DNA from 2 places in the Vibrio syngnathi genome. Region 1 is predicted to be linked to the other one. Evidence: predicted binding sites of a transcription regulator. Region 1 holds the regulator's gene; the other holds the start of a gene.
What was found. Region 1 encodes CRP, which controls carbon source genes, mostly activating them, when cyclic AMP is high. Its sites were predicted from a motif close to TGTGANNNNNNTCACA; they were not measured.
Positions count from the first base shown of each region.

Region 2: the regulator CRP is predicted to act here: its motif matches at 1,254-1,269, upstream of pyrG (CTP synthase).

Region 1 is NZ_CP017916.1:293,381-296,595, reverse strand. Features, by position in the region: gene K08M4_RS01365 (hydrolase) at 1-193, shown strand, start outside; gene K08M4_RS01360 (YheU family protein) at 308-520, shown strand; gene K08M4_RS01355 (phosphoribulokinase) at 598-1,467, shown strand; gene crp (cAMP-activated global transcriptional regulator CRP) at 1,709-2,341, shown strand; gene K08M4_RS01345 (DUF1338 domain-containing protein) at 2,519-3,215, opposite strand, start outside.
Region 2 is NZ_CP017916.1:499,946-503,160, forward strand. Features, by position in the region: gene relA (GTP diphosphokinase) at 1-43, shown strand, start outside; gene mazG (nucleoside triphosphate pyrophosphohydrolase) at 406-1,221, shown strand; gene pyrG (CTP synthase) at 1,354-2,994, shown strand; gene eno (phosphopyruvate hydratase) at 3,077-3,215, shown strand, end outside.

The DNA of each region.
Region 1 (3,215 bases):
CATTCATGCCAAAGATGATCCTTTCATGACTGATGATGTGATTCCAAAGTTCGTACTACCAGACAATATTGATTATCGTCTGTTTCAGAAAGGTGGCCATGTCGGGTTCATTACAGGTAGCACACTCAAGCCAAGATTTTGGTTAGAAGAAGCATTACCCGCCTACTATGAAAGTATCCAAGATTCGGCATAATGACGAGCCTTAGTAAAATGTCCGAGCCTTATTAAATAGAAGTGAGAATATTACTAAGCTCATTCATTTCTACATCAATAAACCTATCCATGAACATAAAAGAGAGAAGTATTTATGATCATCCCATGGCAAGACATTGCGCCAGAGACACTGGAAAACCTCATTAAAGAATTCGTGCTGCGTGAAGGTACAGACTACGGTGACATAGAAGTTTCACTGCAAAACAAAATTGACCAAGTGAAACATCAATTAGCCTCAGGAGAAGTGAGTATCGTGTTTTCTGAGCTGCATGAAACCGTTGATATTCAAGTCACAAAACGCTTCTAGGCTGCGCTCATAAAGGAGCCGTGTTATAGTGGTAAACGATTGCTAACAAGTAAGTTACTCAAAAGACAAGGGTTGTCATGTCCGCTAAACATCCAATTATTGCGGTGACGGGTTCATCTGGAGCCGGCACCACCACCACCTCAGAAGCCTTCCGCAAAATGTTCAATATGATGGACGTAAAGGCTGCTTGGGTTGAAGGGGATAGTTTCCATCGCTTCACTCGCCCAGAGATGGACGTCGAGATCCGTAAGGCGCGCGAGCAAGGTAAGCACATCAGCTACTTTGGCCCACAAGCTAACGATTTTGGTGCATTAGAAGAGTTCTTCCGTCAATACGGTAATGAAGGTACGGGCAAAGTCCGCAGCTACCTACACACCTTTGATGAAGCCGTGCCTTATAATCAAATGCCAGGCACCTTCACACCATGGCAAGAGATCCCTGAAAATTCCGATGTGATGTTTTACGAAGGCCTACACGGCGGTGTGGTAGATGGGGACATCAATGTTTCTCAACACGTCGATTTGCTGATCGGCATGGTGCCTATCGTAAACCTAGAATGGATCCAAAAGTTCGTTCGTGACACACGCGATCGTGGTCATTCTCGCGAAGCAGTAATGGACTCAATTGTTCGCTCGATGGATGATTACCTTAACTACATTACTCCTCAGTTTTCACGTACTCACATCAACTTCCAGCGTGTTCCAACGGTAGACACATCAAACCCTCTCAATGCTAAAGGGATCCCAAGTTTAGATGAAAGCTTCGTTGTTATACGCTTACGCGGCATCAAAAACGTCGATTTCCCTTATCTTCTGGCTATGATTGATGGCTCATTTATGTCGCGCCACAACACGCTTGTAGTACCTGGCGGCAAGATGAGTTTTGCTATGGAACTCATTGTAAGGCCTATCCTGCAACAACTTATAGAAACCGGGAAAATAGGCTAACAAAACAACATTCTGGTTGATTACTTTTCATACCGTGATCATGTGCACAATTTTGCGTAAAAAATCGTAGCTTGGTCACGATTAAAATCAAGAAATAGTACCTGAAAAAGGATACTATTCTTAAACGAAACACAAGATAGCTTGCAGCACTCAACGAGTGCTCTTATCCTAGCTACGTCAATTCAGGCTTAGCTAAAATATGGAAAGCGGCAAGCATACCCTGCAGAGGAAGTAAGATATTATGGTTCTAGGTAAACCCCAAACCGATCCAACATTAGAGTGGTTCCTTTCACACTGTCATATTCATAAGTACCCTTCAAAAAGTACTTTGATTCATGCTGGTGAAAAGGCAGAAACCTTGTACTACATCGTTAAAGGTTCTGTGGCAGTTCTTATCAAAGACGAAGAAGGTAAGGAAATGATTCTTTCTTACCTAAACCAAGGCGACTTCATCGGTGAGCTTGGCTTGTTCGAAGAAGACCAAGAGCGTACTGCATGGGTTCGTGCAAAATCTCCTTGTGAAGTAGCTGAGATTTCTTTCAAGAAATTCCGTCAACTTATCCAAGTGAACCCAGATATCCTAATGCGCCTTTCAGCGCAAATGGCAAACCGTCTACAAGTAACTAGCCAAAAGGTTGGTGACTTAGCGTTCCTTGACGTAACAGGTCGTATCGCTCAAACGCTACTAAACCTAGCGAAACAGCCAGATGCAATGACTCACCCTGACGGCATGCAAATCAAGATCACTCGTCAAGAGATTGGCCAGATTGTTGGTTGTTCTCGTGAGACAGTTGGTCGTATCTTGAAGATGCTAGAAGAGCAGAACCTAATTTCTGCACACGGTAAAACTATCGTGGTATACGGCACTCGTTAATCTCGATTAACTGAGCCAAAAATTTGAAAGCCACCAAATGCGAATTTGGTGGCTTTTTTGTTTTCTAAAGATCTACAAAGAAAATACGAATGAAACACCTACAGCTTCCAAGCGAAAATACTCTCGAAGCGAAGCCTATCTGAATCTCTAGAGCAAAGCCCGTACTCGCATCTTTCTTTAACCGTTAGTGCTTTCGAAGATCTTATCCGCCGATGCTGCAACAAAACCTGTATAAAGCTCACCGTTGGCCATCGCATAACGCTTAGCGAACTCATAGAAGCCTCCAGGAATCATCTCATTGCCTTCAACAAATGAAACTGGGACTTTGTCTGCCATTGTAGATGATTGCTCTAATAAGACCTCTGGAGAGCCTTTAACCTGACCACCAGATGCATTGATAGTGAAACCTGAATCACTCAAATAGTCATTCACAGTCTGTACTTCATCGAACTCATTGAGCTGGTTCACACTCACCGTAAAGTGATTTGCACCGTAACCATGAGCCGCTAGCCAAGACGCGTATTCACTCTCTTTTGCTAGAACTTGAAAATCCGCGAAGCTCAGGTCCCAAAGGCGACCACCAAACAAGAACTCATGACCTTGAAGCTTGCTTGCGTCGACTTGCTCAACCAACTTAGCCACGATCTGTTGCAAGTCACTTGAACACTCTTCGACTTTCAACTCACTAATGAACACTTTCGGTTGGTTTGGATCTGGGTGCTCGTAATGCTTAGCCACTAGCTTCTTGCTCTCAAATAAGTAATCGCCACACGCCTTGTAACCTAACTCAAGGAAAGGTTTAGCCAATGTTTCAATACCCAGTGGTGCAACATTGAAAGTACGCAGTGCAATGTGATCATTAATCAGAGCTTCA
Region 2 (3,215 bases), 210 kb from region 1:
AGAGCAAATCAAAGATGTCATGAGCGTAAAACGCCTAGGCTAGTTTTTACGTCGTACTTGGCCTTCTCACTGTGTTAACTGCACTATACTCGCTTCATCACATAGACAAGCTATGCTCAGAAGTCTCGTAAGTTTGTTGCCTTGTTAGAAGAGCCAATTACTTAGTAAAACAAAAATAGTTGTCATTCCCTACAGTGAGGGATGAACGTGATAGGGAATCTCGCCAAGCGATTTGATATCCCCAACTAGCTCATTCTTCGCTCTTGAGGATGACGGAAATAATAGAAAGGTGAGTGGTTTTGGCTGCTCACCTTTTTTAGTTCTAGTATCTTTTAGTCTGAGTACTTATTAGTTTTAGTGAAGCTTTAAATTTAAAAATCAAAGACAGTGAATAGGAATAAAACGATGAATCACCCGATTGAACAACTTGAACAGATCATGACTAAGCTGCGCGATCCTGAAGGTGGCTGTCCTTGGGATTTGAAACAAAATTTTGAAACCATTGTGCCGCATACGATCGAAGAAACGTATGAGGTGGTGGACGCGATTCACAACAAAGATTGGCCAAACTTACAAGAAGAGTTAGGCGACCTGTTGTTTCAGGTGATCTTCTACAGTCAATTAGCAAAAGAACAGGGCTTGTTTGAGTTCTCTGATGTGGTCGACGGTATTAATGAGAAACTGACGCGCCGTCATCCACATGTATTTTCTGATACCGAGTTTGCCAGTGATGAAGAAATTAATGCTAACTGGGAAGCTGAAAAAGCCAAAGAAAAAGCACAGGCAGGCAAAACTCAAGAAAGTATTCTAGACTCAATACCAAACTCTCTACCTGCACTTTCGCGTGCTACAAAAATTCAAAAGCAAGTCGCGAAATTTGGCTTTGATTGGGACTCTATTGGTCCAGTCGCAGATAAGGTTTTAGAGGAAGTTGATGAGGTGCTAGAAGAAGCGCTTCAAGTAACGCCAAACGAAGATTTAGTTGAAGAAGAACTGGGTGATTTGTTGTTTGCTACCGTCAATTTAGTGCGACATTTGGGTAAAAATCCAGAAACGGCTCTCAATAAAGCCAATCTGAAATTTTCACGCCGCTTTAAAGGTGTGGAACAAAAAGTTCGTCAGCAAGATAAAATTTTGACCGACTTTTCTCTACAACAGCTTGATTCCATATGGGATGAAGTCAAAGTGGCGGAGAAAAGATCATCAAAGCTTTTATCATGAATTGATTTGAAGCAAAAAATAAAAAATAGCAGTGTGATAGATTTCACGTTGTGGCGATAAGGGGCTTCTGGTATATTTTCATCCCGTCCAGAAGTAATCCATTTCCCTCATTCAACCAATTTCAGGTTAAACATGACGACAAATTACATTTTTGTTACTGGCGGGGTTGTATCCTCTCTAGGTAAAGGTATTGCAGCAGCATCTCTTGCGGCTATTTTAGAAGCTCGTGGTCTTAAAGTGACTATGATGAAGCTTGACCCTTACATCAACGTTGATCCAGGCACAATGAGCCCGACTCAACACGGTGAAGTGTTCGTTACGGAAGATGGCGCTGAAACTGACCTTGACCTTGGTCACTACGAGCGATTCATTCGCACCAAGATGACTAAGCGTAACAACTTCACTGCAGGTCGTGTTTACTCAGACGTACTCGCTAAAGAGCGTCGCGGTGATTACCTAGGTGCAACTATTCAGGTTATCCCGCACATCACTAACTCTATCAAAGAACGTGTAATTTCTGGCGCAGCTGGCCACGATATCGCGCTTGTTGAAGTTGGTGGTACGGTTGGTGATATCGAATCTCTACCATTCATGGAAGCGATTCGTCAGCTAGCAGTAGAGCTAGGCCGTGAACGCGCAATGTTCATGCACCTTACTCTAGTGCCATACCTAGCAGCTGCGGGCGAAGTGAAAACTAAGCCAACGCAACACTCTGTAAAAGAGCTGCTGTCTATTGGTATTCAGCCAGACATCCTAGTTTGTCGTTCAGACCGCAACATTCCTTCGAACGAGCGTAAGAAAATTGCTCTGTTCTGTAATGTGCAAGAAAATGCAGTTATTTCTATGCGCGATGTTGACTCTATCTACAAGATCCCTCAGCTTATTAAAGCTCAAGGCACTGATGAACTTGTATGTAAGCGTTTCGGCATCACAGCTCCAGAAGCAGACCTGTCTGAATGGGAACAAGTAATTTACGAAGAAGCTAACCCAACGGGTGAAGTGACGATTGGTATGGTTGGTAAGTACATTGAACTACCAGACGCATACAAATCAGTAAATGAAGCGCTAAAACACGCGGGCTTGAAAAATCGCCTAAGCGTGAATATTAAATACGTAGATTCACAAGATGTTGAGTCTCGTGGCGTAGAAGTTTTAGAAGGCCTAGACGCAATCCTAGTTCCTGGTGGCTTTGGTGATCGTGGTGTTGAAGGTAAGATTCTTGCTGCTCAATACGCTCGTGAAAACAAAGTACCGTACTTAGGTATCTGTCTAGGTATGCAAGTAGCACTTATCGAGTACGCTCGTAACGTTGCGAAAATGGAAGGGGCACACTCTTCTGAATTCTGTACTGAAACTAAGTACCCAGTTGTTGGTCTTATCACTGAGTGGACTGATGGCGAAGGTAAAGTTGAAGAGCGTACAGAAACATCTGACCTTGGCGGTACAATGCGTCTTGGTTCACAGCTTTGTCACCTAGCTAAAGGGACAAAAGCTTACGAATTATACGGTAGCGCGACGATCCATGAACGTCACCGTCACCGTTACGAAGTGAACAACAATCTTCGTCCACAAATTGAAAAAGCGGGCCTAAAAGTATCGGGTCTATCTGCGGACAAGAAACTGGTTGAAGTTATTGAGAACCCGAACCACCCATGGTTTGTTGCTGCTCAATTCCACCCAGAGTTCACTTCAACACCTCGCGATGGTCACCCATTGTTTGCAGGTTTCGTTAAAGCAGCTGGCGAGTTCCAGCGCGGCGAATTAGAGAAGTAAAAAGGAATACAGGTAGCTGCGTAAGTTGTGCTGCTACCTTTTAAATTTGACATTTATATATTCAACGAGAAGGAAACATTCAATGTCTAAGATCGTTAAAGTTCTAGGTCGTGAAATCATCGATTCACGTGGTAACCCAACTGTAGAAGCTGAAGTACACCTAGAAGGCGGTTTCGTAGGTATGGCTGCTGCTCCATCTGGCGCATCTACTGGTTCTCGCG